2 regions of the Aquabacterium sp. A08 genome follow, and region 1 is predicted to be linked to the other one. Evidence: riboswitches for the same ligand, from Rfam matches in the RefSeq annotation. Region 1 holds a riboswitch; the other holds the start of a gene.

What was found. Region 1 has a riboswitch for thiamine pyrophosphate ahead of thiC (phosphomethylpyrimidine synthase ThiC). Riboswitches for the same ligand answer to the same signal wherever they lie in the genome.
Region 2: it holds a riboswitch for thiamine pyrophosphate, as region 1 does, so the genes downstream of both, HA630_RS06500 (sodium:solute symporter family transporter) here and thiC (phosphomethylpyrimidine synthase ThiC) in region 1, are expected to answer to the same signal.

The regions. Positions count from the first base shown of each region.
Region 1 covers NZ_JAAQQT010000550.1:4,657-20,480, forward strand. Annotated here, with positions in the region: gene thiC (phosphomethylpyrimidine synthase ThiC) at 1-1,484, opposite strand, end outside; TPP riboswitch at 1,583-1,686, opposite strand; gene HA630_RS05100 (YitT family protein) at 1,754-2,368, shown strand; gene nadB (L-aspartate oxidase) at 2,453-4,081, opposite strand; gene HA630_RS05110 (ScpA family protein) at 4,122-4,982, opposite strand; gene HA630_RS05115 (DUF3460 family protein) at 5,005-5,217, opposite strand; gene HA630_RS05120 (SulP family inorganic anion transporter) at 5,229-6,887, opposite strand; gene HA630_RS05125 (YoaK family protein) at 7,014-7,748, opposite strand; gene metG (methionine--tRNA ligase) at 7,761-9,854, opposite strand; gene apbC (iron-sulfur cluster carrier protein ApbC) at 9,978-11,069, shown strand; gene HA630_RS05140 (PACE efflux transporter) at 11,069-11,551, shown strand; gene HA630_RS05145 (benzoate-CoA ligase family protein) at 11,606-13,231, opposite strand; gene HA630_RS05150 (3,4-dehydroadipyl-CoA semialdehyde dehydrogenase) at 13,279-14,853, opposite strand; gene HA630_RS05155 (helix-turn-helix transcriptional regulator) at 15,020-15,824, shown strand, end outside.
Region 2 covers NZ_JAAQQT010000567.1:13,027-28,850, forward strand. Annotated here, with positions in the region: gene HA630_RS06435 (TIGR00730 family Rossman fold protein) at 1-46, opposite strand, end outside; gene efp (elongation factor P) at 147-701, opposite strand; gene earP (elongation factor P maturation arginine rhamnosyltransferase EarP) at 787-1,872, opposite strand; gene uvrC (excinuclease ABC subunit UvrC) at 1,932-3,947, shown strand; gene pgsA (CDP-diacylglycerol--glycerol-3-phosphate 3-phosphatidyltransferase) at 4,030-4,599, shown strand; gene HA630_RS06460 (DMT family transporter) at 4,612-5,505, shown strand; gene HA630_RS06465 (tartrate dehydrogenase) at 5,513-6,607, shown strand; gene HA630_RS06470 (HU family DNA-binding protein) at 6,648-6,950, shown strand; tRNA gene HA630_RS06475 (tRNA-Val) at 6,965-7,040, shown strand; gene HA630_RS06480 (SurA N-terminal domain-containing protein) at 7,101-9,026, shown strand; tRNA gene HA630_RS06485 (tRNA-His) at 9,063-9,138, shown strand; gene HA630_RS06490 (RNA-binding protein) at 9,532-9,876, opposite strand; gene HA630_RS06495 (hypothetical protein) at 10,466-10,876, shown strand; gene HA630_RS06500 (sodium:solute symporter family transporter) at 11,068-12,435, opposite strand; TPP riboswitch at 12,425-12,541, opposite strand; gene HA630_RS06505 (NADPH:quinone oxidoreductase family protein) at 12,557-13,549, opposite strand; gene surE (5'/3'-nucleotidase SurE) at 13,690-14,520, shown strand; gene HA630_RS06515 (protein-L-isoaspartate(D-aspartate) O-methyltransferase) at 14,517-15,311, shown strand; gene HA630_RS06520 (peptidoglycan DD-metalloendopeptidase family protein) at 15,367-15,824, shown strand, end outside.

The DNA of each region.
Region 1 (15,824 bases):
GTGCCGTACCAGCCGATGGTGGCTGCGCCAATGCCGCTGGTGATGTGGTCGTAGCCCGGGGCGATGTCGGTGGTCAGCGGCCCCAGGGTGTAGAAGGGCGCCTCGTGGCATTGCTCCAGCTGCAGGTCCATGTTCTCCTTGATCAGGTGCATGGGCACGTGGCCGGGGCCTTCGATCATCACCTGCACATCGTGCTTCCAGGCGATCTGCGTGAGTTCGCCCAGGGTCTTGAGTTCGCCCAGCTGGGCTTCGTCGTTGGCGTCGTAAATGGAGCCGGGGCGCAGGCCGTCGCCCAGGCTGAAGGCCACGTCGTAGGCCTTCATGATGTCGCAGATGTCCTCGAAGTGGGTGTAGAGGAAGCTTTCCTTGTGGTGCGCCAGGCACCACTTGGCCATGATGGAGCCGCCCCGGCTGACGATGCCCGTCATGCGGTTGGCCGTGAGTGGGATGTAGCGCAGCAGCACGCCCGCGTGGATGGTGAAGTAGTCCACGCCCTGCTCGGCCTGTTCGATCAGGGTGTCGCGGAAAATCTCCCATGTCAGGTCCTCGGCCTTGCCGTTGACCTTTTCCAGTGCCTGGTAGATGGGCACGGTGCCGATGGGCACGGGCGAGTTGCGCACGATCCACTCGCGCGTTTCGTGGATGTTCTTGCCGGTGGACAGGTCCATCACCGTGTCGCCGCCCCAGCGGATGGCCCAGGTCATCTTGTCCACTTCCTCGTTGATGGACGAGCCCAGCGCAGAGTTGCCGATGTTGGCGTTGATCTTCACCAGGAAGTTGCGGCCGATGACCATCGGCTCGGTTTCGGGGTGGTTGATGTTGTTGGGGATGATGGCGCGGCCACGGGCCACCTCGTCGCGCACGAACTCGGGCGTGATCTCGGTCGGGATGCTGGCGCCGAAATGCTGGCCCGGGTGCTGGCGGCCGATCATGGCGGCCATTTTCTGGCCGGTGGGGCCAGCGGTTTTCAGGGATTCCAGGTACTCCCGGCGGCGCAGGTTTTCGCGGATGGCGATGTACTCCATCTCGGGCGTGACGATGCCGCGGCGGGCGTAGTGCATCTGCGTCACGTTGGTGCCGGGCAGGGCGCGGCGCGGCTGGCGGTGCAGGCCGGGGAAGCGCAGTGCGTCGAGCTTGGGGTCGGCGGCGCGCTCGCGCCCGAAGGCGCTGCTCAGGCCGGGCAGCACCTCGGTGTCGTTGCGTTCTTCGATCCACTTCTGGCGCAGCGCGGGCAGGCCTTGGCGGATGTCGATGTGCGCGGCCGGGTCGGTGTAGGGGCCGGAGCAGTCGTACACAAAGATGGGCGGGTTGGGTTCGGCGCCGAAGCTGGCCGGGGTGTCGCTCTGGCTGATCTCACGCATGGGCACGCGGATGTCGGGGCGGGAGCTCTCCACGTACACCTTGCGGGAATTGGGCAGGGGCTGGATGGCGGCCTGGTCCACCTGGGCGGTGGTGGCGAGGAATTTGTCGGCAGGGGCGTTCACGGGGCGTGTCTCCTTCGGTGGCAGGGTGGGTGCTCCGAAGGTCGCCCCGGCGGCGCGGCCCCACGCGGGCCAAGGGCCTGCAAGGGTGTCCACGCAACGCGGGATGTGACAGCTCTTCTTCCGCCGGTCTGAACCGGATCAAGTTCGCGGGTTCGGCATCGCCATCTCAGCCCACACCATGTGGACACCCCGGAGCAGTGCGGATTGTACGGCCCACCCGTTTGGCACCGTGGCAGCGCATGGCATGATGCCTGCATCTGACCCGCGACATGACCCACCCCGTCCCACCCATTCAAACCCACACCGTTTTTGAAGACGCCCAGGCCATCTTCACCGGCACGCTGTTCGTGTCGCTGGCGCTGATTTTGTTTGCGCAGTCCGGTTTGCTCACCGGCGGCACGGCCGGCGCGGCCTTCGTGCTGCACTACGCCACCGGTTGGGGGCTGGGGCAGTGGTTTTTTCTCATCAACCTGCCGTTTTACTGGTTCGCCTGGCGCCGCATGGGGCGCGAGTTCACGCTCAAGACCTTTTTGGCCATCACGCTGCTGTCGGCGTTGACGCAGTGGTCGCCGCAGCTGTTCGCCATCGAGCGGCTGCATCCGGCCTACGCCGCCGTGCTGGGCGGTTTGCTGCTGGGTTCGGGTTGTTTGTTCCTGGCGCGGCACCACGCCAGTTTGGGTGGGGCCACCATCATCAGCCTGTACCTGCAGCGGGCCAAGGGCTGGCGCGCGGGCAAGGTGCAAATGGGCATCGATTGCACCATCGTGCTGCTGGCGCTCACGGTGGTGGAGCCCGAGCGGGTGGCGTGGTCGGTGCTGGCGGCGGTGGTGATGAACCTGTTCATCGCCATCAACCACAAGCCGGGGCGTTACGCCGTCCTGTGAGCACCGCCGCGAGCGGTCAGCCTGGGCGCCGTTACCGGCGCCACGGGGCCCAGGGGTGCAAGGCCACGCCCGTCCCGGCGGCTTTCAGCCCGCGTTCGGGTCCAGCACCGTGGGCAATGCCTCTGGCAGCAGGCCGGTGTGGTCGCGGCTGAAGTGCAGGCCCCGGCTTTCCTTGCGCGCCTGGGCGCAACGCACGATCAGGTCGGCCACTTCCACCAGGTTGCGCAGCTCGAGCAGGTCGCGGGTGACGTGGAAGCTTTTGTAGAACTCCTGGATTTCGGCCTTGAGCAGCGCGATGCGGTGGGCGGCACGTTCCAGCCGCTTGTCGGTGCGCACGATGCCCACGTAGTCCCACATGAAGCGGCGCAGTTCGTCCCAGTTGTGCGAGATGACGACGTGCTCGTCGGCGTCGATGACGCGGCTGTCGTCCCACGGGCGGATGGTGGGGATGGCCGCCGTGGGCTGGGCCGCCATGTCGCGCACGGCGGCGCGGGCAAACACCATGCACTCCAGCAGCGAGTTGCTGGCCAGGCGGTTGGCGCCGTGCAGGCCGGTGCAGCTGGCCTCGCCCACCACGTACAGGCCAGGCAGGTCGGTGCGGGCGTTCAGGTCGGTCACCACGCCGCCGCAGGTGTAGTGCGCAGCCGGCACCACGGGGATTGGCTCTTGGGTGATGTCGATGCCCAGCTCGGCGCAGCGCGCCAGGATGTTGGGGAAGTGCTCGCGCAGGAACTCGGGCGGCTGGTGCGAGATGTCGAGGTAGACGCAGTCCAGGCCGTGCTTTTTCATCTCGAAGTCGATGGCGCGGGCCACCACGTCGCGCGGGGCCAGTTCGGCGCGCGGGTCGTGGTCGGGCATGAAGCGGTGGCCGCCCAGGTGCGCCGGCAATTTCAGCAGGCCGCCTTCGCCGCGCACCGCCTCGGTGATGAGGAAGCTCTTGGCCTTGGGGTGGTACAGGCAAGTGGGGTGGAACTGGATGAATTCCATGTTCGCCACCCGGCAGCCGGCGCGCCAGGCCGCCGCAATGCCGTCGCCGGTGGCGGTGTCGGGGTTGGAGGTGTACAGGTACACCTTGCCCGCGCCACCGGTGCAGAGCACGGTGTGGGGGGCCACAAAGGCTTCCACTGCGTCGGTGTCTTCGTTCAGGGCGTAGGCGCCCAGGCAGCGGCGCGGCGCGTCGGTTTGACCGCCGTGTTTGTCGCTCAGGATCAGGTCCACCAGGTTGTGGGTCTCGAACACCTGCACGTTGGGCGCCTGGTGCACCCGGTCGATCAGGGTGTGTTGCACGGCCGCGCCGGTGGCGTCGGCCGCGTGCACGATGCGCCGGTGGCTGTGGCCGCCTTCGCGCGTCAGGTGCAACTCGCCGTCGTGCAGGGTGAACTGGGTGCCCATGGCGCGCAGCCAGGCGATGGCTTCGGGCGCGTTTTCCACGGTGAAGCGGGTGGCCGCCGGGTCGCACAGGCCGGCGCCGGCCACGAAGGTGTCTTCCACGTGCGCGTCGAAGCTGTCGTCCTCGGCCAGCACGGCGGCAATGCCGCCCTGGGCCCAGCCGCTGGAGCCGTCTTCGATGGTGCGTTTGGTCAGCACCGCCACGCGCAGGTGGGGGGGCAGCAGCAGCGCGGTGCTCAGGCCGGCCAGGCCGCTGCCGACGATGACCACGTCAAATTGGCGGGTGGTGGTGGCGCTGGGGGCGTGTGGGGTGGAGGCGGTCATGAACGGTTCCGGGGTGGCCGGGGGGCCAAAACGGCGGGCCTCAGGTGGGGGTGTAGGCCAGCCGGACGTAGATGGGGGCAAAGGCTTCGGCCTGGGTCAGCTCGATCAGCGTTTCCTTGGCCAGCTCCAGCATGGCGATGAAGGTGACCACCAGCACCGGCACGCCCTGGCGCAGGTCGAACAGGTCGCCGAATTCGACGAAGCGACGGCCCTGCAGTTGGCGCAGCACCAGGCTCATGTGTTCGCGCACGCTCAGTTCCTCGCGGCGGATGCGGTGGTGTTGCACCAGCGTGGCGCGGCGCAGGATGTCGCGCCAGGCGGTTTGCAGGTCGATCGGGTCCACGTCGGGGAAGCGCGGCACCAGCGACTGCTCCACGTGCACCTGGGCGCGCAGGAAGTCGCGGCCCAGCTGCGGCAGGTCGTTCAGCCGCAAGGCGGCGCGCTTCATCTGCTCGTATTCCAGCAGGCGGCGCACCAGCTCGGCGCGGGGGTCTTCGGCTTCCTCGCCCTCGGCCGCCTTTTTGGGCGGCAGCAGCATGCGCGACTTGATCTCGATCAGCATCGCCGCCATCAGCAGGTATTCGCCGGCCAGCTCCAGGTTGCGGGCGCGCACCTGCTCCACGTAGCCCAGGTACTGGCGCGTGACCTCGGCCATGGGGATGTCGAGGATGTTGAAGTTCTGCTTGCGGATCAGGTAGAGCAGCAGGTCCAGCGGGCCCTCGAAGGCCTCCAGGAAGACTTCCAGCGCGTCGGGCGGGATGTAGAGGTCCTGCGGCAGCGCGAACAGCGGTTCGCCGTAGAGGCGCGCGCGCGCCACCTGGTCCACCACCTCGGGCAGGGTGGCGGCGGGGTCGGGCGGGGCCGGGGGCAGCTCGGCGGCCGGCGCGGTGGCGGGGCTCATGCTGGCCGGGGCGGCCGTGGGCTCAGCGCAGGCTGGGCTCGGTCTGGTAGACGTAGGGCTTCTGTTCCACGCGGGCGGCGTCGGCCGCGGCGTTGAAACCGCGGTCCACCGGGCGGTCCCACAGCAGGGCGCGGCCCTGGCGTTGCTCGGCTTCCAGCGTGGGCTTGGCCGCCTTGAGCGAGTCGATGAACTGCGTGGCGTCCGATGCGTAGTGGGGGCGGGCAAAGAGGTTCATAAGCGGCGATTTTACCCAGCCCCGCCGGAGGGCGCTTCGGGGGTGTCGGGGTGCAGCCGGGCGGCAAAGCCCGAGCGTTCCAGCAGCGAGCGCGGTTGTTCGTTCAGGTGGGTCATGCTCAGGTGGCCGCCGCGCTTGTCCAGCGCCTTGTGCAGCTGTTCCAGCGCGTCCAGGCCGGTGGTGTCGAGCGAAATCAGCTGGCTGGCGTCCAGCACCACGTGCAGCGGGTGGGGGGCGTTTTCCACCGCCGCCACGATGGGGTCGATCTTGGCCACCGCCCCGAAAAACAGCGAGCCGTAGAGTTTGTAGTGCAGCCGCGTGTCGCTGCCGCCGGTGGCGTCGACGCGGAAGATGTCGCTCTGCCGCCGCACGAACAGCACCACCGCCAGCACCAGGCCCAGTTCCACCGCCACCGTCAGGTCGAACACCACGGTGACGAAAAAGGTGGACAGCAACATCAGCCGGTAGTGGTTGGTGAACTGTTTGAGCCGGGCGAATTCCCGCCATTCGCCCATGTTCCAGGCCACGAACAGCAGCACCCCGGCCAGCACCGCCAGCGGGATGTGCTGGGCCAGCGGCGCGGCGGCCAGCACCACCAGCGCCAGCGTGGCCGCGTGCACGATGCCCGCCACCGGCGAGGTGGCCCCGGCGCGGATGTTGGTGACGGTGCGGGCGATGGTGCCGGTGGCCGGCATGCCGCCGAAGAAGGGCACCACCGCGTTGGCCACGCCCTGCGCCATCAGCTCCTGGTTGGGGTCGTGCTTGGGGCGGTCGCTCAACTGGTCGGCCACGCGCGCGCACAGCAGCGATTCGATGGCGCCCAGCATCGCCAGCGTCACGGTGGGCACCACCAGCAGCTTGACGGTTTCCCAGGAAAAATCGGGCAACTCGAACGCGGGCAACCCCGGGGGGATGCCGCCGAAGCGGCTGCCGATCGTCTCGACCGGCATGTCCAGCGCCCAGGCCAGCAGCGACAGGGTGACCAGCGCGATCACCGGGGCCGGCACGCGCGAGGTGGCCTTGAGCGCGCTGACGGTCTGCAATTCGTCGAGCTTTTTGCGGAAACCGGATTCGCTGGCCCACAGCCGGGGCCACAGGAACAGCCCGAACACGCACGCCGCCGCCAGCCCGAAGGCCCAGGGGTTGAAGCTGTCGGCGTGGCGCGCCAGCGTGGCGATCTGGCTGAAAAAGTCGGCCGGCATTTTGGCCACGTCCAGCCCCAGCACGTCGCGCAGCTGCGACAGGCCGATGAGCACCGCGATGCCGTTGGTGAAGCCGATGACGACGCTGATGGGCACGTAGCGCACCAGCGAACCCAGCTTGAACCAACCCAGAAGAAACAGCAGCACCCCGGCGCTGAAGGTGGCGATCAGCAGGTTGGCCAGGCCGTAGCGTTCGACGATGCCGTAAACGATGACGATGAAGGCGCCGGCCGGCCCGCCGATCTGCACCGCCGAGCCGCCAAGCGCGGAGATGAGGAAGCCGGCGATGATGGCGGTCCACAGCCCGGCTTCGGGGTTGAGGCCGGAGGCGATGGCAAAGGCCATGGCCAGGGGCAGGGCGACGATGCCCACGGTGGCGCCGGCGCCCATGTCCTTGACCAGCCGTTCGCCGTTGTAGCCGCGCAGTTCCTGCAGCAGGCGGGGGCGGAAGGGGGCCAGGGGGGGCATGCGTAGGGCCATTCCCCATGTTACCGCCCGCAAACTGGGGTGCAGCTTACAAAGCCCTGTGCCCGGCGTCGGGGTTTGTACCAGTGCGGCGGCGCAGGCGGGCGCGCCGGGGCGTCAGCGCCCGGGTCAGCCCTGCGCCCGCACGTCGGCCCACAGCGGGCGCCACACCAGCAGCAACAGCAGCACCGCCAGCGGCAGGGTGCTGACGTAGCCCAGGTGCTTGAAGCCCAGCGCCCCCAGCAGCGCGCCCGCAAAAAAGCTGCCCACCATGCGCGCCTGCAGCCGCAGCTTGTCGCGGTTGGCGCGCACCGGCGCCTGGCGCGGGTGGCGGTTGACGTAGAGCAGCTTGCCCAGTTCCAGCCCCAGGTCGGTGACCAGCCCGGTGAGGTGGGTGGTGCGGATCTCGGCCTTGGAGATTTTGGTGATGACCGCGTTCTGCAGCCCCATGATGAAGCACAGCAGCACCACCGTGAGCGGCAGGAACAGGGTGGCCAGCAGGCCGATGGCCGCGCCGAACAGGCCGAACAGCAGCAGCGCCACGGCTTCGAGCAGCAGTGGCAGGCCAAAGGCGCTGTGCAGGCCGTGGCGCAGGCCCCAGTTCACCAGCCAGGCAGTGGTCATGGCCCCGAGCACAAACGCCAGCAGGGCACCCAGGCCGGCCGCCGCCAGCGCCCACTGGCCCAGCACGATCTGGTCGGCCACCGACGAAACCACCCCGGTCATGTGCGAGGTGTACTGCCCCACCGCCAGGAAGCCGCCCGCGTTGGTGGCGCCAGCGACGAAGGCCAGCGTCAGCCCCAGGCGCACGTTGGCCTGGTGCGTGCGTTGCACGTCCACCCAGCCACGCAGTTGCGGGTGCACGCCGGCGTCCGGTCAGTGGATGCGCATGCCTGGCTGCGCGCCCGGCCACGGCTGCAGCACGTAAATGCCGGGCTGGGCTTTGTCGTCCGCGTGGCTGGCGGCCAGCACCATGCCTTCGCTCACGCCAAACTTCATCTTGCGTGGCGCCAGGTTGGCCACCACCACGGTGAGCTTGCCGATCAGGTCGGCGGGCTGGTACATGCTGGCGATGCCACTGAACACGTTGCGCGTGCGGCCCTCGCCCACGTCCAGCGTCAGGCGCAGCAGCTTGGTGGAGCCTTCCACCGGCTCGCAGTGGTCGATGCGGGCGATGCGCAGGTCCACCTTGGCGAAGTCGTCGATGGAAATGGTGGGGGCGATGTCTTCACCACCGGGGATGACCTTTTCCGGTTCGGGCGCGGCGGGCGGCTCGAACAGGGCCTCGAGCAGTTGGATGTCCACCCGCTGCATCAGGTGCTGGTAGGCGGCGATGGTGTGGCCGGCGCCCAGCGGCGTGGTGGCGTTGGCGTAGGTCAGGGGTTCGCACTGCAGGAAGGCTTCCACCTGGGCGGCCAGTGCCGGCAGCACCGGCTTGAGCAGCGCGGTCAGCAGGCGGAAGGTTTCGATGCAGGTGGTGCACACGTCGTGCAGGCGGGCGTCCATGCCGGGCTGCTTGGCCAGCTCCCACGGCTTGTTGGCGTCCACGTACTCGTTCACCCGGTCGGCCAGGGCCATGGTTTCGCGGATGGCCTTGCCGTACTCGCGCTCGGCCAGCAACTCGGCCACGCCCGGCACGGCCTGCTGCAGGTGGTCCAGCAGCGCCTCGCCGTCGGCCGAGATGGCGCCCAGTTGGCCACCGAAGCGTTTGGCGATGAAACCCGCCGCGCGCGACGCGATGTTGATGTACTTGCCCACCAGGTCGCTGTTGACGCGGGCGACGAAGTCGTCGGGGTTGAAGTCCACGTCTTCCACCCGGCTGCTCAGTTTGGCGGCCAGGTAGTAGCGCAGCCATTCGGGGTTCATGCCCAGCCCCAGGTACTTCAGCGGGTCCAGGCCGGTGCCGCGGCTCTTGCTCATTTTTTCGCCGCCGTTGACGGTGATGAAGCCGTGCACGTTGACCTGCGTCGGCGTTTTGCGGCCGCTGAACCGCAGCATGGCCGGCCAGAACAGGGTGTGGAAGTAGGTGATGTCCTTGCCAATGAAGTGCACCTGTTCCACCGCGGGGTCGGCCACGAACTCGTCGTAGGACTGCGGGGTGCGCGATTCAGGGTGCCAGTGGTTCGCGGCCTGGCCCTTGGCGAAGTGGTTCTTCAGGCTGGCCAGGTAGCCAATGGGGGCGTCCAGCCAGACGTAGAAGTACTTGCCCGGCGCGTCTGGGATTTCGATGCCGAAGTAGGGTGCGTCGCGGCTGATGTCCCAGTCGCCCAGGCCGCCCTGGCCGTGCTCGTCCTTGGCGAACCATTCCTTGATCTTGTTGAGCACTTCCGGCTGCAGGCGGCCGGGTTCGGCGGTCCAGTTTTCCAGGAACTCGATGCAGCGCGGGTCGCTGAGTTTGAAGAAATAGTGCTCGGAGGTGCGCAGCACCGGGGTGGCGCCGGAGAGTGCGGAGTAGGGGTGTTTCAGCTCGGTGGGGGCGTACACGGCGCCGCAGCTCTCGCAAGAGTCGCCGTACTGGTCCTTGGCGCCGCACTTGGGGCATTCGCCCTTGATGAAGCGGTCGGGCAGGAACATGTTCTTCTCGGGGTCGAAGAACTGCTCGATGGTCTTGGTGCTGATCAGGCCGTTGGCCTTGAGGCCGCGGTAGATGGCCTGGGCCAGTTCGTGGTTTTCCGGGCCGTCGGTGCTGTGCCAGTTGTCGAACTTCACGTGGAAGCCTTCGAGGTACTGGGCGCGGCCGGCGGCGATGTTGGCGACGAAAGCTTGCGGGGTGACGCCGGCCTTTTCGGCGGCGATCATGATCGGCGCGCCGTGCGCGTCGTCCGCGCCCACGAAGTGCACCTCGTGGCCGTGCATGCGCTGCATCCGCACCCAGATGTCGGCCTGGATGTACTCCATGATGTGGCCGATGTGGAAGTTGCCGTTGGCGTAGGGCAGGGCGGTGGTGACGAAGAAGCGACGCTGGCTCATGTGGGGGTCCTTGTGGGCAAGCCCTCGATTTTAATGAGGGCACTGTCGTCTGGTGTGCAGGCGCCACCCGCCGGACCGGATAGACTTCGGCCACCCATTCCTCTAGACCGGAGACCACCCCAGATGGCCGTAGAACAACAGGCACTGCTGCAGGCGCTGCAAACCGTGCAAGACCCGAACACGGGCAAAGACTTTGTGTCCACCCGCGCGCTCAAGAACCTGCAGGTGCAGGACGGCGACGTGTCCTTTGACGTCGAATTCGGCTACCCGTGCAAAAGCCAGCACCCGGCGCTGCGCAAGGCGCTGATCGCCGCTGCCAAGGGCGTGCCCGGCGTGGACAACGTCTCGGTCAACCTGCAGACGCGGGTCATCGCGCACGCGGTGCAGCGTGGCGTGCAGCTGCTGCCCAACGTGAAGAACATCATCGCCGTGGCCTCGGGCAAGGGCGGCGTGGGCAAGAGCACCACCACCGTCAACCTGGCGCTGGCGCTGGCCGCCGAGGGCGCGCGCGTGGGCATCCTGGACGCCGACATCTACGGCCCCAGCCAGCCCATGATGATGGGCATCGAAGGCCGGCCCGAGAGCGTGGACGGCCAGTCCATGGAGCCGCTGGAGAACTACGGCGTGCAGGTGATTTCCATCGGCTTCCTGGTGGACAAGGACGAGGCCATGATCTGGCGCGGCCCCATGGCCACCCAGGCGCTGGACCAGCTGCTGCGCCAGACCAACTGGAAAGACCTGGACTACCTGCTGGTGGACATGCCGCCCGGCACCGGCGACATCCAGCTGACCCTGAGCCAGCGCGTGCCCATGACCGGCGCGGTGATCGTGACCACGCCGCAGGACATCGCCCTGCTGGACGCGCGCAAGGGCGTGAAGATGTTCGAGAAGGTGGGCGTGCCCATCCTGGGCCTGGTGGAGAACATGGCAGTGTACTGCTGCCCCAGCTGCGGCCACACCGAACACATTTTCGGCGCCGATGGCGGCAAGCGCATGGCCACCGAGTTCGGCATGGACTACCTGGGCGCGCTGCCCCTGAACATGCAGATCCGGGTGCAGGCCGACAGCGGTCAGCCCACCGTGGTGGCCGACCCGGACGGCGAAATCGCCGGCACCTACAAGGCGGTCGCGCGCCAGGTGGCGATCACCGTGGCGAACAAGGCCAAGGACTTTTCCAGCAAGTTCCCCAGCATCAAGATCAGCAAGGACACCTGATGGGGCCGACGCCCGCGGTGCCCACCCGGCCGGTGCCTGTCTGGCGCCGCCTGGGGCCCCGCACCCGCCGCGTGGTGCAGGTGGCGCTGTACGAGGCCATCGCCATCGTGGTGGTGGCGCTGGCGCTGGCGCTGGCCTTCAACGAGCCGGGGCCGTCGGCGGTGGGCCTGTCGGTGCTCACCTCGGGCATCGCGGTGACCTGGAACTACGTCTTCAACACCCTGTTCGAGCGCTGGGAGCGGCGCCAGCCGGTCAAGGGCCGCTCCTGGCAGCGGCGCGTGGCCCACGGCCTCGGGTTCGAGGGCGGGCTGACCGTGTTTCTGGTGCCGGTGATGGCCTGGTGGCTGGACACCACGCTGTGGCTGGCCTTTCTGGCCGACTTGGGCCTGCTGCTGTTCTTCCTCGTGTACACCGTGGTGTTCACCTGGTGCTTCGACCAGGTGTTCGGGCTGCCGCAGTCGGCCTTGCAGCCCCCCGATTGACCTGGGGCGCGCGCCCCGCCCCGGTGGGGGCGGGTATGGGTCCACAGCAGGGTGTCAGTGCCCGCCGCTGCGCTGCGCCTCCAGGTCGCGCAGCTTGAAGCGCTGGATCTTGCCCGTGGCGGTTTTGGGCAGTTCGGTGACGAACTCGATCTGGCGCGGGTACTTGTAGGGTGCCAGGTGTTCCTTGCAGAAGGCCTTGACGCCGTCTTCGTCCAGCGCCTGCCCGGCCTTGAGCACGATGAAGGCCTTGGTCTTGGTCAAGCCGTCGGCGCCGGTGGTGCCGATCACCGCCGCCTCCAGGATGGCCGGGTGCTGCACCAGCGTGGCCTCCACCTCGAACGGGCTGACGTAGATGCCGCTGACCTTGAGCATGTCGTCGTTGCGGCCGGCGTAGGTGTAGTAGCCCTCGGCGTCGCGGCTGTACTTGTCGCCGCTCTTGGTCCAGGCGCCCTGGAAAGTGTCGCGCGACTTCTCGCGGTTGTGCCAGTACATCAGCGCCGCGCTCGGGCCCTTCACATACAGGTCGCCGATGTCGATGCTGCCGTCGGCGTTGGGCGCCAGGGGCAGGCCGTCCTCGCCGCGCAGTTCCACCTCGTAGCCGGGCACCGGTTTGCCGGTGGTGCCGTAGCGCACGTCGCCGGGGCGGTTGGACAGGAAGATGTGCAGCATCTCGGTGGAGCCGATGCCGTCGATGATTTCGGCGCCGAAGTGGGCGGTCCAGCGTTCGCCGATGTCGCGCGGCAGCGCTTCGCCGGCCGATGAGCACAGCCGCAGGGCCACATCGGCCTTGGGCGGCAGGTCGGGCTGGGCCAGCATGCCGCCGTAGCCGGTGGGGGCGCCGTAGAACACGGTGGGTTGGCGTCCTGCCAGTGCAGGTGTGCTCCCGGTCAGTCGCTGGAACACGGCCTGCGGGGTGGGGCGCTCGGCCATCAGCACCACGGTGGCGCCCACGCTGAGCGGGAAGCTCAGGCCGTTGCCCAGGCCGTAGGCGAAGAACAGCTTGGCGGCCGAGAAGACGGTGTCGTCCTCGGTCAGGCCCAGCACCGGCTGGGCGTAGAGTTCGGCGGTCCAGTACAGGTTGGCCTGGGTGTGCACCGTGCCCTTGGGGCGGCCGGTGGAGCCGGAGGAGTAGAGCCAGAACGCGGCCTCGTCGGCCAGCGTGGCCACCGGCGAGGCCTGGGGCGCCGCCCCCGCCAGCAAGGCGTCCAGTGCCACGGCGCGGTAGCCCGGGCCGGCCGGCAGCGGCAGGGTTGCGCGCGACACCACCAGGTGCTGCACCTCGTGTGGGCCCTGCTCCAAAGCGGCCTCCAGCGTGGGCAGCAGGGCTTCGGACACCAGCGCCGCCTGGGCCCGGCTGTTGTTCAGCATGAAGGCGTAGTCCTCGGCGGTGAGCAGGGTGTTCAGGCACACCGGCACCACGCCGGCGTACAGCGCGCCGAGGAAGGACACGATCCAGTCGTTGCTGTCCTGCATCAGCAGCAGCACCCGTTCCTCGCGCCGCAGGCCCAGCGACTGCAGGCCGTTGGCCATGCGCCGCACCCGGTCGGCCAGCTCGGCGTAGGTCAGCCGGCCCTGGTCGTCGATCAGGGCCACCCGCTCGCCGCGCCCGGCGTTGAGCCGGATCAGGTGCTGTGCGAAGTTGAACTCGGTGGGGGGCGGGGCGGGCGGGCGGGCGGTCATGGGTGTCTCCAGGGATGTTTGTTGTGGAAGGCGGGGGGGGCGCGGCGTCAGGGCTGGAAGGCCACGGCCGCCGCACCCCATTGGTCGAGGGCGGCGGTGCTGGCCTGCACCGCGGTGCGGCGGTGGTAGAAGTTCAGGGCGCGCAGGCCGCCCAGTTCCTCGCCGCCGCCGGCGCGGCCCGGGCCGCCGTGCAGCGACATCGGCATCACGTTGCCGTGGCCGCTGTGCAGCGTGGCGATGTCGGGCGAGACGGCGTGCACCCGGCCGTGGCTGGAACCCAACTCAGCCGCGGTCTGGGCGATGAAGGCCGGGTCGGCGCTGAACACCGACATGACGAGCGAGCCTTCGCCGCGGCGGATCAGCTCGTGGGCCTGTTCGATGCCGTCGTAGGCCATGAGCGTGGCCACCGGGCCGAACACTTCCACGGCGTGCAGCACCTCGGCGTCGGCCGGCTGGCGGCTGCCCAGCAGGGTGGGGGCGACGCAGGCGGCCACGGCGGGGTCGGCGTCCACCAGGGCGGTCTGGCTGCCGTCGAACAGCACCTCGGCTTCGGTTTTCAGGTGGGCGATGCCGGCCTGCACCGTGTCGAACTGTTCGCGGCTCACCAGCGCGCCCATGCGCACGCCTTCGCTGCGCGGGTCGCCCACGGTGGTTTTGGCCAGCTTGGCGGCGATGGCCTGCGCGGCGGCGTCGTACAGCGCGCGCGGCACGAACACGCGGCGGATGGCGGTGCACTTCTGGCCGCTTTTGACGGTCATTTCCCGCACCACCTCGCTCACCAGCAGCTGGAAGGCTTCGCTGTCGGCGGTGGCGGCGGGGTCCAGCAGGGCGGAGTTGACGCTGTCGGCCTCGATGTTGCAGCGCACCGAGCGCTGGGCCACCGCGGGGTGCGAGCGGATGATGCGCCCGGTGTCGGCCGAGCCGGTGAAGGACACCACATCGAAGGGCTGCAGCTGGTCCATCAGCCCGGCCGACGAGCCGCAGACGATGGACAGGGCGCCGGCCGGCAGGATGTTGGCGTCGACCACGTCCTGCACCATGCGCTGGGTGAGCCACGCCGTGCTGGTGGCGGGCTTGACGATGACGGGCACGCCCGACAGCAGGGCCGGCGCGGCCTTTTCCCACAGGCCCCAACTGGGGAAGTTGAAGGCGTTGATGAACAGCGCCACGCCGCGCGTGGGGGTGAGGATGTGCTGGGTCTGGAACAGCGGGTCCTTGGCCATGCGGATGCGCGCGCCGTCCAGGAGGAAGGTGGCGTCGCCCAGGGCCGCGCCCTGCTTGGCGTAGTAGCCGAGGGTGAAGATGCCACCGTCGATGTCCACCGCCGAGTCCTTGGTCACGGTGCCGCAGTTGGCGGTGGCGATTTCGTAATAGGCGTCGCGGTTTTTCTGCAGCACCTCAACGATCTGGCCCAGCAGCGCGGCGCGTTGGCCGTAGCTCAGGGCGCGCAGCGCGGCGCCGCCCTGTTCGCGGGCAAAGGCAAAGCCTTCGGCCAGGTCCAGCCCGGCGCTGGAGACGCGGACCAGTTCAGTGCCGCGCACCGGGTCGAACAGTGGCAGGCCGGCGCCGGTACCGGTTTGCCAGCGGCCAGCGAGGAAATTGGGGAGCAGGGGAGTGGTCATGGGGTGGAAAAAAGATGCAGGTGGGAACTGGTCAGTGCAGGGCAAAGGCGTTATAAATGCACTATCTTGCGTCCCCGTGAGTATGCAGTAAAGTGCATGTTTTGCGGGGGCGTGCTGTTAAGGGTTTTCCCCGGGGGGTGTGCCACCCCCGGGCCACGGTGATGATATGACGCAGTTATCGGCAGACACAACGGGCCGCCCGGAGGCGGCGGTGCTGGGCCTGGCCGACGCGGCCGGCGACCCGGACGAGCAACGCCCCCCTTTCCTGGTGGCCCTGGGCGAGCGGGTGCGCACCCTGCGCTCGCGCCGCGGCATGACGCGCAAGGCCGTGGCCCTGGCGGCCGACGTCTCCGAACGCCACCTGGCCAACCTGGAGTACGGTGCTGGCAACGCGTCCATTTTGGTGCTGCTGCAGGTGGCCCGGGCGCTGCAGTGTTCCCTGGCCGAACTGCTGGGCGACGTGACCACCTCGTCCCCCGAGTGGCTGCTGATCCGCGAACTGCTGCAGGGCCGCGACGAGGCCGAGTTGCGCCGCGCGCGGGTGCAACTGGTGGAGCTGTTCGGCGGCAGCGGCGTGGACGTGCAGGGCAGCCGCGCCCGGGTGGCGCTCATCGGGCTGCGCGGGGCGGGCAAGTCCACCCTGGGGCAGCGGCTGGCGGCCGACCTGGGCTACCCCTTCATTGAACTGAGCCGCGAGATCGAGCAGTTCGCCGGCTGCAGCATCAGCGAAATCCACAACCTGTACGGCACCAACGCCTACCGCCGCTACGAACGCCGCGCGCTCGAGGAAGCCATCCAGATCTACCCCGAGGTGGTGATTGCCACGCCCGGCGGGCTGGTGTCGGACTCGGCCAATTTCAACCTGCTGCTGCAGCACTGCACCACCGTCTGGCTCAAGGCCGAGCCGGCCGACCACCTGCAGCGCGTGGCCGCCCAGGGCGACATGCGCCCCATGGCCGCCAGCCGCGAGG
Region 2 (15,824 bases), on a different contig from region 1:
CATCGGCCAGGCGGCTGTTGTGCAGGTGGTGGGGAGGTGGGGTCATGGGCTGGCCTTGTGTGGGTGGGAGGTGGCTGGAGCAAGAAGCGTGCAGGCAACAAAAAAGGCTCCGCAGAGCCTTTTGGAGCCGGGAACGCCACGGGCGTTCAGACGCGCTTGCGGTATTCGCCGGTGCGGGTGTCGATTTCGATCTTGTCGCCCTGGTCCACGAACAGGGGCACGGGCACCTCGAAGCCGGTGGCGATCTTGGCGGGCTTGAGCACCTTGCCGGACGTGTCGCCCTTGACGGCGGGTTCGGTCCAGGTGATTTCACGCACCACGCTGGTGGGCAGTTCGACCGAAATGGCCTTGCCGTCGTAGAAGACCACCTCCACGGCCATGCCGTCTTCCAGGTAGTTCAGGGCGTCGCCCATGTTCTCGGCTTCGACCTCGTACTGGTTGTAGTCGGCGTCCATGCAGACGTACATCGGGTCGGCGAAGTAGGAGTAGGTGCACTCTTTCTTGTCGAGGATGACGTTGTCGATCTTGTCGTCGGCGCGGAACACGACCTCGGTGCCCATGTTGCTCAGCAGGGCCTTGAGCTTCATGCGCACGGTGGCCGCGCCGCGGCCCCCACGGGCGTATTCGGTTTTCAGGACGATCATCGGGTCCTTGCCGTGCATGATGACGTTGCCAGCGCGGATTTCTTGAGCGATTTTCATGGTTTTTCCAGGCAGTTGTGCCGCTCTGGCGGGGGCAGGGCCTCAGCGCGCGGCGGGGTGCGAGCATGTCGCAAAACCCCGAATTTTACCGTTTTTCCAAGACGAATCCGAGCAACTGCGTCGTCAGGTCGGTCTGGCGCAGCAGGCGTTCGCGGGCCTGCTGCACGGTGTGGCGCCAGCGCGCCAGGGTGGGGCCGTTCAGCGCGGGCGCGCCCGCGGGGCCGATGCCGTTCCAGTGGTGGTGCATCTGGCGCAGATCGGCCGGGGCGTCGAGCCAGTCGAGGAAAGCGTCGAGCTTGGCGTGGTGGGCGTCGTCGTGCTGCGGGTAGATCTGCCAGACGAAGGGTTGGCCGGCCCACAGGGCGCGCACCAGCGAGTCTTCACCGCGCACGAAGTTGAGGTCGCAGCGCCACAGGGTCTGGTCGAAGCCGGCCTGGGGGCAGTGGGGCAGGGCGGTGGCGTGGGCGCCGGCGGGCAGGGCGTGCCGTGCCGCGGCAAAGGCCTGCCAGGCGCGGCCCGGGGCGACCTGCCAGTGGGCGTGGCGCAGGTCGGGGTGTTGCATCAGGCCGGGCAGGGCGGTCGGTTCGTAGCAGAACAGGGACACCTGGGGCGCGCCGGCCTGCGCCGCGCCACCGGCTGCCGACCGGAACCGGGCGAGGCGCTCCATCAGCTCGGGCTCGCGCAGCAGTCCGCCGGTGGCCGGCGTGAAGCCGGGGTAGAAAAACCAGCGCATCCGCCCGGCCAGCGGCCCGCTCATCACCGGCGAGGGCAGGCGGTGGCAGCGTTCCACGTAGCCTTCGGCGCTCAGGTACTCCAGGTTGAGCCAGACCGGCTGGGGGCCGTCGCGCGCGGGCAGCAGGCGCGCGACCCAGGCCGGCGCGGCTTGGCAACCAAAAGCCTCCACCAGCACGTCGCCCGGCGGCACCTCCGGGGGCGGGGTGTGCGGGTCGCTTTGCGGCCAGGGGTGCACCTCCACGCCCGGCCACCGGCCTTGCCGCGCGCCGGGGGCCATCCAGTCCAGCGGGGCCGGGTCGTCGGTCCACAGCCGCACCCGCTGGCCGCGGGCGGCCAGGTCGGCGCTCAGGCGCCAGCACACGCCCAGGTCGCCCCAGTTGTCGATCACGTGGCAGACGATGTCCCAGGTCAGAACGGGGGCGGCGGGGTGGTGCATGGCGCGATTGTCGCGCGGCCGGCGCGGCCCGCGGGGCGGTGCCACAATCGCGCATCACCATGACCCCGCAACACCCCGAAGCCCTGCTCCAGGCCGTGGCCGCCTTGCCCGGCCTGCCCGGCGTTTACCGCTATTTCGACGCCGCCGGCCTGCTGCTGTACGTGGGCAAGGCGCGCGACCTGAAAAAGCGCGTTTCCAGCTACTTCACCAAAAGCCACGACGGCACCCGCATCGGCCACATGGTGAGCAAGATCGCGCGCATGGAGACGACCGTGGTGCGCTCCGAGGCCGAGGCGCTGCTGCTGGAAAACAACCTCATCAAGACGCAGCAGCCGCGCTTCAACATCCTGTTCCGCGACGACAAGAGCTACCCCTACCTGAAGTTGAGCGCCAGCCTGTGGGCGGCGGCCACGCCCCGCTCGCCCGCCGCCACCGGCGCGCCGCTGCCCGAGCACTACCCGCGGATGTCCTACTACCGGGGCGCGGTGGACCGGCGCCACCAGTACTTTGGCCCTTACCCGAACGCCTGGGCGGTGAAGGAGACCATCCAGCTGCTGCAAAAGGTGTTTCGCCTGCGCACCTGCGAGGACACGGTGTTCAACCACCGCACCCGCCCGTGCCTGCTGTACCAGATCAAGCGCTGCAGCGGCCCGTGCGTGGGCTTTGTCAGCCCGGCCGACTACGCCGCCGACGTGCGCAGCGCCAGCGCCTTCCTGCGCGGCGAAACCCAGACCGTGCTGGACGAACTGGAGCGCCGCATGCTGGCCCACGCCGAACAGCTGGCGTTCGAGCAGGCCGCGGAGGTGCGCAACCAGATCAGCGCCCTGTCCACCGTGCTGCACCAGCAGACCATGGAGAGCACCACCGACCAGGACGTGGACATTTTGGCGGTGCGGCTGCAGGGCGGGCGCGCCTGCGTCAACCTGGCCATGGTGCGCGGTGGGCGCCACCTGGGCGACCGGCCCTACTTCCCCGCCCACGTGGAGGACGGGGTGGTGCTGGCCACCCACGACGAGGCGGCCGAGGGCGACGCCACCACCACCGGGCCGGCGGCCGGCGACGTGCCGCTGGCGCCCGAAACGGCCCGCGTGGGCGCCGAGCAGCGGGTGCTGGAGGCCTTCATGGCACAACACTACACCGGCGTCGCGCCGCCCCCGGTGCTGGTGCTGGGGGCGCCGGTGTCGCCGCACCTGCTGGCGCTGCTGGCCGAGCAGAGCGGCATCCGGCTGCACCCGGTGTTCCACCCGCGCGAACACCGCCGCGCCTGGCTGGACATGGCCCAGCAGAACGCCGACATCCAGCTCACCCGGTTGCTGGCCGAGGAGGGTTCGCAGCAGGCCCGCACCCGGGCGCTGGCCCAGGCGCTGGACCTGCCCGAAGACGGCCTGGAGCAGCTGCGCATCGAATGCTTCGACATCTCGCACACCGCCGGCGAATCCACCGTGGCCTCGTGCGTGGTGTTCGAGGCCCACAAGATGCAGAGCGCGCAGTACCGGCGCTACAACATCGACGGCATCACCCCCGGCGACGACTACGCCGCCATGCGCCAGGTGCTGCAGCGCCGCTACGGCAAACTGGCACAGGCCTTGCGCGACGCCGGCGACGCGCACAAGGCGGGCGCCCAGCGTTTCCCGGACATCGTGCTGATCGACGGTGGCAAGGGCCAGGTGGGCGTGGCGCGCGAGGTGTTCGAGGGCTTGGGGCTGGACCTGGGCCGCCTGGTGGGCGTGGAAAAGGGCGAGGGCCGCAAGGTCGGGCTGGAAGAGCTGGTGTTTGCCGACGGCCGCGAGAAGGTGTACCTGGGCGCCGATTCGGCCGCGCTGATGCTGGTGGCGCAGATCCGCGACGAGGCGCACCGCTTCGCCATCACCGGCATGCGGGCCCAGCGCGCCAAAACCCGCACCGGCGGCAGCCAGCTGGAGGACATTCCCGGCGTTGGCCCGAAAAAGCGTGCGCGCCTGCTGCAGCGCTTTGGCGGCGTGCGCGGCGTGGCCGCGGCCAGTGTGGACGACTTGGCCACGGTGGACGGCATTTCCCCCGAACTGGCCGAAGCCATTTACCGCGCCCTGCGCTGACCGGCCCGCCGCGGCGCGGCCGGCGCCCTGGGCGACAGTGGCAACCCCTGGCCGCGCCGCAAAGGCCCGCATAATGGCGCCCATGTTCTTCAACCTGCCAACCCTGCTCACGTGGGCGCGCATCGCGGCCATCCCGCTCATCGTGGCCGTGTTTTACTCGGCGGGGTTGTCGCCGGCGATGCAGAACCTGGTGGCCACGGTGCTGTTCGTGCTGTTCGCCGCCACCGACTGGGCCGACGGCTACCTGGCGCGCAAGCTCAACCAGACCTCGTCCTTCGGTGCCTTCCTGGACCCGGTGGCTGACAAGTTTTTGGTGTGTGCCTGCGTGCTGGTGCTGGTGCACCTGGACCGGGCCGACGTGTTCGTGGCCCTCATCATCATTGGCCGGGAAATCGCCATTTCGGCGCTGCGCGAGTGGATGGCCATGATCGGTGCCAACAAAAGTGTGGCCGTGCACATGGTGGGCAAGCTCAAGACCACGGTGCAGATGGTGGCCATTCCCTTCCTGCTCTACGACGGGCGCCTGTTCGGGGTGCTGGACACGCGGCTGTGGGGCACGGTGCTGATCTGGGCCGCGGCGGTGCTGACGGTCTGGTCCATGGTCTATTACCTGCAGAAGGCCTTGCCCGAAATCCGCGCCAAGGCGCGCTGAGCGGCTGCGCCCATGGTGTCCTCCGCGTCTGACAACGGCTGGCTGCGCGCCATGCCCTGGGTGTTCGTGCTGATTTGGAGCACCGGTTTCATCGTGGCGCGCTACGGCATGCCCCACGCCCCGCCCATGACGTTTCTGGCCTGGCGCTATGCGCTGTCCATCGCTTGCTTTCTGCCGTGGATCTGGCTGGCCAAGGTGGCCTGGCCGCAAAGCCGCCAGCAGTGGCTGCACCTGGGTGTGCTGGGGGTGTTGATGCACGCCGGTTACCTCGGCGGCGTCTGGGCGGCGGTCAAGGCCGGCATGGGCTCGGGCCTGTCGGCGCTGGTGGTGGGGCTGCAGCCGGTGCTCACGGCCATCTGGCTGTCGTCCACCGGCGGCCAGGTCACGCGGCGCCAGTGGGCTGGCCTGGCGCTGGGCTTCACCGGGCTGGTGCTGGTGGTGTCGCGCAAGTTTGGCGCTGGCGGCCCGGGCGACACGGCCACCTGGTTCAACCTGTCCTTTGCGGTCATTGCGCTGTTCAGCATCACCGTGGGCACGCTCTACCAGAAGCGCTTTGTGCGGCCCTGCGACGTGCGCAGCGCCAACACGGTGCAACTGCTGGCCGCTTTCGCCGTCACCCTGCCGCTGGCCTTGCTGGAAACCGAGGGCATGGCCTGGAACGGCCAACTGGTGGGCGCGCTGGCCTGGTCGGTGCTGGGGCTGACGCTGGGCGGCAGCTCCCTGCTGTACCTGCTCATCCAGCGCGGTGCGGCGGCCTCGGTGTCCAGCCTGATGTACCTGGTGCCGCCCACCACCGCACTCATCGCCTGGGTGCTGTTTGCCGAACCCATCACCGCCGTCACCCTGGCCGGCACCGCCCTGACCGCCGTGGGCGTCAGCCTGGTGGTGCGGCCCGCCAACACCTGACATTGCCATGAGCACACACCGCATCGCCGTGATCGCCGGAGACGGCATCGGCCAGGAAGTCATGCCCGAGGGGCTGCGCGTCATGGAGGCGGCCGCCAGCCGCTTCGGCATCGACCTGCGCTTCGACCATTTCGATTTTTCCAGCTGGGCCTATTTCGAGCGGCACGGCCAGATGCTGCCCGACGACTGGAAGGCGCAGATCGGCGGGCACGACGCCATCTACTTCGGCGCGGTGGGCTGGCCCGACAAAATCCCCGACCACATTTCTTTGTGGGGGTCGCTGCTGTTGTTCCGTCGCGAGTTCGACCAGTACGTCAACCTGCGCCCAGCGCGGCTGATGCCCGGCATTGTGGCGCCCGTGGTGCGCCGCGACGGCTCGCCGCGCCAGCCCGGCGAGATCGACATGATGATCGTGCGCGAGAACACCGAGGGCGAATACTCCAGCATCGGCGGGCGCATGTACCCGGGCACCGAGCGCGAGATCGTGGTGCAGGAAACCGTGATGTCGCGCGTGGGCGTGGACCGGGTGTTGAAGTTTGCCTTCGAGCTGGCCCAGAGCCGCCCCAAGAAGCACCTGACCAGCGCCACCAAGAGCAACGGCATCGCCATCACCATGCCCTACTGGGACGAGCGTGTGGCCGAGATGGCGCGGGCCTACCCGGACGTGGCGCTGGACAAGTTCCACATCGACATCCTGACCGCGCACTTCGTGCAGCGCCCCGACCAGTTCGACGTGGTGGTCGCCAGCAACCTGTTCGGCGACATCCTGAGCGACCTCGGGCCCGCCTGTACTGGCACCATCGGCATCGCGCCCAGCGCCAACCTGAACCCGACGCGGCAGATGCCCTCGCTGTTCGAGCCGGTGCACGGCTCGGCGCCCGACATCGCGGGCCAAGGCATCGCCAACCCCATCGGCCAGATCTGGTGCGGGGCGATGATGCTCGACTTCCTGGGCCACCGCGACGCCCACGACGCCGTGCTGGCGGCCATCGAAACCGTGCTGGACCCGGCCAATGGTGGGCCGCGCACGCCCGATATCGGTGGCCGGGCCCGCACCAGCGACCTGGGGCGGGCGGTGGCCGAGGCCTTGCGCGCCGCCTGACCGGCCGGCGCCCGGCGCCGCCCACTAGAATCACCGTCTGTTGACCCAGGCCCCTACCGAAAGCAGAACCATGAACAAAGCGGAGCTCATCGAACACATCGCCACCGAGGCCGACATCTCCAAAGCCTCGGCCACCCGCGCCCTGGAGGCCACGCTGCAGGCCATCGCCACCACCCTGAAAGACGGGGGCAGTGTGTCGCTGGTGGGCTTTGGCGCGTTCAGCGTGACCGAGCGCGCCGCCCGCACCGGCCGCAACCCCAAGACGGGCGAGGCGGTGCACATCGAAGCCGCTAAAATCCCCAAGTTCAAGCCGGGCAAGGCGTTGAAAGACGCTATCATTTGAAATTCTGGTCTTCGGGGTGCTTAGCTCAGTTGGTAGAGCGGCGCCCTTACAAGGCGTAGGTCGGGGGTTCGAGCCCCTCAGCACCCACCACCCGAAGCCCCCTCAAAAGAAGGCGAACCCCGGTTCGCTTTTTTTGTTTCAGGCAGCACCATGTTCGATTACTTCCGCAACAACATCAAATTCCTCATGGGTTTTCTGATGCTGTTGATCATCCCGTCCTTCGTGCTGTTCGGCATCGAGGGGTACAGCAGCTTCCGCGAGGGCAAAGACGTGGTCGCCCAGGTAGGCAAAACGGACATTTCCCGTCAGGAATGGCTGGCCGCCCACCAGAATGAAGTGGACCGGCTGGTGGCCAGCATGCCCGGCGTGGACCGCGCCCTGCTGGACAACGAAGACAGCCGCCTGGCCACGCTGGAACGCCTGGTGAACGACCGCGTGCTGGCTTTGGCCGCGACCGAGGGCCTGTTCCTGACCACCGATCAACGCCTGGCGCGCGAGCTGACCCAGGACCCGGCCATTGCCGCCCTGCGCCAACCCGACGGCACGCTGGACGTGGAGCGCTACCGCGAACTCCTGCGCGGCCAGGGCCTGTCCCCTGAGCAGTTTGAGGCCAATGTGCGCGCCGATCTGGCCCGGCGCCAGGTGGCGCAAGGCATCGCCGCCTCCAGCTTCGTCAGCGACGCCAGCGCGCGCACCGCATTGCAGGCGTTTTTTGAGCGCCGCGAGGTGCAGGTCGCCCACTTCCGCCCGGCCGATTTCCGCAACCGGGTGCAGGTGAGCGACGCCGACGTGCAGGCCTTTTACGACCAAAACACCGCGGCTTTCCAGACCCTGGAGCAGGCCGACGTGGAATACCTGGTGCTGGACCTGGACGCCGTGGCGCGCAACGTGCGCCTGAACGAGAGCGACCTGCGCGCCTACCACGAGCAAAACAGCGCCAGCCTGGCCCAGCAGGAACAGCGCCGTGCCCGCCACATTCTGCTGACGGTGGAGCCCGGCGCCAGCGCCGACGCCAAGGCCGCGGTGCGCGCCCAGGCCGACGCACTGCTGGCCCAGTTGCGCCAGTCGCCCGAGCGGTTCGCCGAACTGGCCCTCACCCGCTCGCAAGACCCGGGTTCCGCCCAGCAGGGCGGGGACCTCGACTTTTTTGGCCGGGGCGCCATGGTCAAGGCCTTCGAGGACGCGGCCTTTGCGCTGGAGCGCGGTCAGCTCTCGGACGTGGTGGAAACCGAATTTGGCTTCCACCTCATCCAGGTGACCGATGTGCGCCGCCCACAGCCCGAACCGTTCGAGCAGGCCCGCCCGCGGCTGCAAGCCGAACTGGCCAAACAGCAGGCGCAACGCCAGTTCGCCGAGGCGGCCGAAGACTTCAGCAACCTGGTGTACGAACAGGCCGACAGCCTGGCGCCGGCCGCGGCCAAGCTGGGCCTGACGGTGCGCAGCGCCACCGGCCTGCCGCGCAGCGGCCCGCAGAACCCGCAGCGGGACGCGGTGTTGGCCCACCCGCGCGTGCTGGCCGCCGTCTTCACCGCCGAAGCCCTGGCGCAAAAGCGCAACAGCGAAGCGATCGAGGTGGGTCCCAGCCAGCTGGTGTCGGTGCGGGTGCTGCACCACCGGCCAGCCCAGGTGCGGCCCTTGGCAGAGGTGGCGACCGACGTACGCGAGCGCCTGGTGCAGCAACGCGCCCTGGAGGCCGCCCGCACCGAGGCCCAGGCCCAATTGCTGGCCTGGCAGGCCCTGCCGGCTGCTGCCAAGCTGCAGGCGCCGGTGGTGGTGTCGCGCGACGGCGCCCAAGGCCTGCCGCCACCGGCTGTGGTGGCCGCCCTGAGCGCCGCCGCCGGCCCGAGCACCCCCGCCTGGACCAGCGCCGATCTGGGCGCCGACGGCTGGATGGTGCTGCGCGTCAACCGTGTCCTGCCCCGCGACCAGGCCGACGCCACCCGTGCCCAGCAAGAGCGCGAGCAACTGACGCAGCTGTGGGCGCAGTCCGAGTCGCAGGCCTTCCTGCAGGCCTTGCGTGCCCGCTTCAAGGTGAAGATTCTGGAGAAAAAGAAAGAAACCTCGACCGGGGCCTGAAAAACGGCTTTGGACGGGCTATAATTTGAGGCTACGGTGGCTGTAGCTCAGTTGGTAGAGTCCAGGATTGTGATTCCTGTTGTCGTGGGTTCGAGTCCCATCAGCCACCCCAAGTCAATCCAGCACTTAGCCCGGTTCGCCGGGCTTTTTGCTTTTCGGGGTTCGTGGGCGCAGTGTAGCCAGCCAGCGGCACAGGGTTTGTTTCCGGTGTGGGGGCTCTCTGCGTGGCGCCACCCAATGGCGGCGGCCTCAAATCCATCGTCAGCGCCGCCCAGGGTGCGGCCATCAAGAACCCAGCGATCGGACAGCGCCTTGCCCGGAAGCAGGCCATCCCGCCGTGCCTGCAGAGGGTGTTCATTCTGGGTCCGCAGCCACAGCAGGGCCTTGTACGCGCAAGCCGGTGGCCGGCGATGAGGGCCTGGGTGACCTGTTTTCTGGGTTGACTCTGGGCAGACGAAAAAAAAACCGGTTCGGGCAAACCGGTTTTCAGAGGTTGTCGCCGGCCTCAGCAGCCGCCGTAGCCATCCTTGCCATAGCCGACGTTCTGGCGATTTGAAGCGCGGTAACCCGTCGGTGCGTGTGCGCCGGACGTGCCACGGTCCACGCGCGGCTTGGCCAGGTTCACGATGATGGTGCGTCCATCGACGGACATGCCATGCAATGCGCTGATGGCGGCTTGGGCACTTTCGGCCGAGCCCATCTCCACAAAGCCGAAGCCTTTGGATTGGCCCGTGTCGCGGTCCATCATGACCCGGGCCGAAGTAACGCCGCCGAACTCGGCGAAGTTGCTTCGCAGGCTGGCGTCGGTCACGGAATAGGGCAGGTTGCCCACGTAGATCTTGCTGCTCATGTTGGAGCCTTTCTGTGAATGGGGTCGCATCGGCGCGGTGCGTGCGAGCGAACGGGGTGTTCGCTGAGGGTTGAAAATGTGCTGGGTGTCTGCGCTGAGCAGGTCGTCAGTTGGTGTGGCGATGGAGCGGGCCGGTTGGTAGCCAGCCTTGGGTGACGGCAAAGACCCGGGCGGCCCCGCGCAACGGCATGGGCTGGGCGCCTGGAGGGCGACAAACGCACGGGTCAAAAGAGCAACGGAGGGCGAGAAGCTCCGTCAGCCGTGTCACGATTTGCCACATGGGATGGCAGGTGGCTGTAATTGGCCTGTTTATTATAAGACTTGGTTTTTAAAATATGTTGAAATATTATTTTTGGTTTTGAATTGTCGGGGGTCTCTGGCGGTTCACCCTGAGAATGGGGCGCGCATGTCACGCCGCCCAACCGGCCTGCGGCCCTTCAAGCAGGTCACAGACACGTCCCGCGCAGCCAGAGCCTGTGGTGAGCATGTTCCCATGCGGACAACGTGGTTCAAAATGAGGGACTGGGACGCTGTGCACCGTTCAGACGACAGACCACGGCAAGCCCCACCACACACACGGACATTCCCCATGAGCGATTGGAAGACACAACAGATGATCAAGGCCTCAGGCTGGCCCGAGGGGCCCGAAGCCTTCGCCATCGGCGCTGACTTCAGCCGAGCCACTGCCGGCGGTCTGGTCCCTCTGCACTGGGCCTGTGGGCATGGGAAAACCGGCCTGGTCCGACACATGATCGCCCATGGGGCCAACGTCGCGGACACCACGGCGGACGGCCAAAGCATGTTGGAGCTGGCGTTGAACGCTCAGGACTTCCAGACGCTGATGCTGTTGATCGATCAACTCAAAGCGAGGGGTGGCCCGCTGCCCAGTGCGCAGATCCAAGAGCGCTTGACGCAGTCGTTTCGTGGCAGTCACCCCAACTCACGCAACCGCATCCGCCAGACCTTGCACGACTGGAAGCGCATCGCGCGGCATGCGTGATGGCCTGGGCCCCGAGGCTTGTGCCCACATGGGGGCGCTGGTCGGTGGCACGCGGTCCAGGAACTGCGCTGGGCCACAGCACTGCTTGAGCGGGTCTGCACGGTTGCCTTCCCCGCGACACCATGGGGGCCGAGCCGGTCTGCAATCGCCTGCAGACGGCTCCATGAGCGGTGGCCCGGTTCGGTAGGGCCTCAGGCGGCTGGCTTGCGCAGCACACTGAGCGCGCCGCACACCAGGCTGGACGCCACCAACGCCCCGGCGAACGGCGCCAGCGTGGGGATGCTGCCGGGGAAGCTGGCGGCCAGCAGGCCTTGGGCCAGGCTGCCGGTGCTGACCCAGCCCGGCAGCACCGCCCCCACCACGCCGGCCAAGGCCCCGGCGACCGCCGCGGTCGGGGTGGTGTGGCGCCACAGGCCCATCAGTACTGGCACCACGGCGGTGGCGCACAGCAGGTCGGCGATGAGGAACAGGCGCAGCACCGACAGCCCCTGCAAGGCCACCAGCACCACCGGCACCATCAGCGCCACCGTGGCCCAGCGCGCGCTGGACAGCGCCACGCCCGGCCGGGCGGTGACCACCAGCGATGCGATGCCGTTTTGCAGCGTGTCCACCGAGGAGGCCACCAATGCCACGGCCAACAGCAGCGCCGGCAGCGTCAGCCAGGCCGGTGCGCCCTTGAGCAGCGCGAAGAAGGGGATGGGTGGCTGGCCCAGGTCCAGGCCCCGGCTCGCGGCCAGCACGCCCAGGGCGCCAATGGCCGCCACCACCAGCACGGTGGATGCCCCGCCCAGCCAGGCGCCTTGGGCCAGGGCCCGGTCGTCCCGCGCCGCCCAGACGCGTTGCCAATAGCCCTGGTGGAACAGGTTGGCCGCGGTCACCGCGATCACCAGCGTCAGCGCCACGCTCAGCGCCACCTCGGGCGGGGCGCTGGGGGCGGTGACGGGGGGCGCATCGGGCAAGCCGGGCAGCAGCACCGCCAGCACCAGGCCCAGCAAGGCCAGCAGCAGCCAGGCCTGCCAGCGGTCGGTGGCCAGGCTGGCGCGCAGGCCACCCCAGGCGGTGTAGGCCAGCGTGGTCGCGGCCACGCCCACCACCATCCAGGCGCCGGGCAGGCCCGACAGCATGCCGGTGATGGCGCCAATGGCGGTCAGCTCGGCCGTGAGGAAGCACAACATGTACAGCACCGAAATCGCGCTGACCCACAGCCGCAGGCCGGTGCCAAAGCGGTGTTGGGCGTATTCGGCGATGCTGCGCCCGTGGGGCAGGCAGCGCCGGATGGCCGGCCCACACCAGGCCAGCACCAGAAAGGGCAGGGCGGCCCCCAAGGCGTAGCCGGCCACCGCCACCGGGCCCACGAAAGCGCCCACTTCGGGGGGGGCGAACAAAATCCAGGCGCCCAGGCCCGAGGCCAAAAAGGACAGGCCCAAGGTCACGGGCCCCTGCGAATTGCGGGCGGTGACGTATTCGTCGAGACTGGCGTCGGCGCTGCGCGCGCGCAGACCGATCCAGACAAACAACAACAAGGCCGCCCCAAGGGCAGCCACCGTGGCGTACAGCATGTCGCGCTTCCTCCGCCGGTGTGAACCGGATCAGGTTCCAGGGTCTGCCCCGGCGCGCTGGCCGGCGGCACTCTCAGCCCCTTGCGGGACTCCCCTGGCGACTGGGTTGAAAGCGCGGATTCTAGCCCGGGTTGACCATCACCAATTTGCCCTTGACCTGGCGGCTGCCCATCAGCGCGTAGGCGCGCTGCAGCTCGTGCATGGGCAGCGTCTGGTCCAGCACCGGTTTGATCTGGCCCTGCAGGTACCACTGTGCCAGCGTCTGCATCATGGCGGCGTTGGCCTGGGGTTCGCGCTTGGCAAAGTCGCCCCAGAACACGCCGACGAGGGACGCGCCCTTGAGCAGCGCCAGGTTCAGCGGCAGGCTAGGGATAGGGCCCGCCGCAAAGCCGATGACCAGGTAGCGGCCGCGCCAGGCGATGGAGCGGAACACCGGTTCGGCGAAGGCGCCGCCCACCGGGTCGTAGACCACGTCGGGGCCTTTGCCATCGGTGAGCTGCTTGATGGCCTCGCGCAGGCTGCCGTCCGGTGTGTGCTCGCTGTAGTTCAGCGTGGCGTCGGCGCCGGCGTCCAGGCACAGCTGGCACTTGTCGGCGCTGGACGCGGCGGCGATGACGCGCGCGCCGGCCTGCTTGGCGATCTGGATGGCGGCGGTGCCCACGCCGCCGGCGGCGCCCAGCACCAGCACGGTTTCGCCGGGTTGCAGGGCGCCGCGGTCGATCAGCGCGTGGTAAGAGGTGGCGTAGGTCATGATGAAGGCGGCCGCGTCAACCAGGTCGAAGCCCGCGGGCAGGGGCAGGCACAGCGCCGCCGGGGCCAGGGTGTGGGTGCCGAAACCGCCGGTGCCGCTCAGGCAGGCCACCGCCTGGCCGGCTTGCAGGTGGGTCACGTCCGGGCCCACGGCGCGCACCACGCCGGCGTACTCCGAGCCCGGCACAAAGGGCAGGGGCGGCTTCATCTGGTACTTGTTCTGCACGATGAGCAGATCGGGAAAGTTCAGGCTGGCCGCCTTGATTTCCACCAGCACCTGGCCCGGGCCGGGCTGGGGCGTGGGCAGTTCTTTCCAGGCCAGCGCCTCAACGCCGACGGGGTTCTCACACAACCAAGCGTGCATGTTGTCGTCTCCTCATGGGGGTGTTGCGCATGATAGGCAGGCCTTGGTGCTACGGCCAGCACGGTTTGTCCCGGGGGCGACCGGGCGCGTGCGCCCACGCCCAGGGCACGGCCCGGGCAGCGCCCCTACAATGGCCGGTGATGAAAATCCTTCTGTCCAACGACGACGGCTACCAGGCCCCCGGCATCCAGGCCCTGTACGACGCCTTGCGCGACATCGCCGAGGTGGAGGTGGTGGCCCCGGAACACAACAACAGCGCCAAATCCAACGCGCTGACGCTGCATTCCCCGCTCTATGTGCACACGGCGCACAACGGTTTTCGCTACGTCAACGGCACCCCGGCCGATTGCGTGCACATCGCCCTGACCGGCCTGCTGGGCTACACGCCCGACCTGGTGGTCTCCGGCATCAACAACGGCGCCAACATGGGCGACGACACCATTTACTCCGGCACCGTGGGCGCGGCCATGGAAGGCTACCTGTTCGGGGTGCCCGCCATCGCGTTTTCGCAGACCGAAAAAGGCTGGCGCCACCTGGATGCCGCCGCCCGCAAGGCGCAGGAGTTGGTGGCTTTTCTGGCGCCCTCGGTGGCGGCGCACACCCAGGCCGCCAGCGCCGGCCAGTCGCAGCCCTGGTTGCTGAACGTGAACGTGCCGTGCCGGCCGGCCGAGGATTTGCGCGGCTTCAAGGTGGCCCGGCTGGGCCGGCGCCACGCGGCCGAGCGGGTCATCACCCAGGTCAACCCGCGCGGCGACACCATGTACTGGATCGGGGCCGCCGGCCCGGCCAAGGACGATGCCGAGGGCACCGACTTCCACGCCACCGAGCAGGGTCACATCGCCATCACCCCCTTGCAGGTGGACCTGACCGACCACAGCCGTCTGGCCTATTGGGCCCAGTCCGCGGCGCAGGTGGGCAGCGCCCCGCTGGAGGCGGCGCTGGCCGCGGCCACGGCCGCCAGCGCCCAGTGAAACCGCCCGCGCCGCCCGCCGGGCGCCCGCGCCCGGCCTTCCCCGCCAGCCTGAACCAGGTGGTGGGCCAGGCTGCCTCGCTTGCCCCGGCGCGCGGCGCCACCCGACCGGCCCCGGCCGCCACCCTGCAGGTCCCCAGCGGGGCCGGCATGGATTCCAGCGCGGTGCGCCAGGCCATGGTGCGCAAACTCGCGGCCCAGGGCCTGCAGCACCCGGCTGTGCTGCAGGCGTTTGCCGCGGTGGAACGCCACCGCTTCGTCGACAGCGCCCTGGTGGCGCAGGCCTACGAGGACACCAGCCTGCCCATCGGGCTGGGCCAGACCATCTCCAAACCCAGCGTGGTGGGGCGAATGCTGGAACTGCTGTGCGAATGCCCGCTGGTGGCCACGGGCCGGGTGCTGGAAATCGGCACCGGTTGCGGCTACCAGGCCGCCTTGCTGGCCCAGGTGTGCCGCGAGGTGTACAGCATGGAGCGGCTGCGTGGCCTGCACGACAAGGCGCGCGAGCACCTGCGCCCGCTGCGCCTGCCCAATGTGCACCTGATCTTCGGGGACGGCATGCTGGGCTTTCCCGGTGGCGGGCCGTATGCCGGCATCGTGGCGGCCGCGGGCGGGCACGCCCTGCCGCAGCCGTGGCTGGACCAGCTGGCCGTGGGCGGGCGCCTGGTGGCCCCGGCGGAACTGGTGCCCGGACGCCAGAGTCTGGTGGTGGTGGACCGCACCCCCCAGGGCTATCTGAAAAATGTGCTGGAAGGGGTGTGGTTTGTGCCCCTAAAATCGGGCATTGCCTGACGCCGTGCTGCGCCGCAACACGGCGGCTGTTCATTTTCTGTTGTTGAGGTATTGCATGGAACACCTGGTTCCTCGTTCGGGGCGGTGGAGCGCCTGGGCCTGTGTCGGGCTCAGCGCGGCCTTGCTCGCCGCCTGTGCGGCTCCCCAAAAACCGGCGCAGCGCGCCCCGGTCGTTGACCGTTCGCCCGCTGGCGTTCTGCCCCCGGGGGCCGAAAACGCAGGCAAGCCTGGCTACTACACCGTGCGTCCGGGCGACACGCTGATGCGCATTGGCCTGGAAACCGGCCAGGCTTGGCGCGACCTGCAAGCCTGGAACGGGCTGACCAACCCCAACGTCATCGAAGTCGGTCAGGTGCTGCGCGTGGTGCCGCCCGTGGTGGCCGCGGCACCGGCCACCGCCGCCGCGCCTGCGGTGGCCAACGGCCCCGCCACCGCGGCCGTGGCCGGTTCCTCGGTGCAAGGCCGCCCGCTGGACGCCGCCGCCAGCCCTGCCCCCACCGCCGCCCCGGCGCC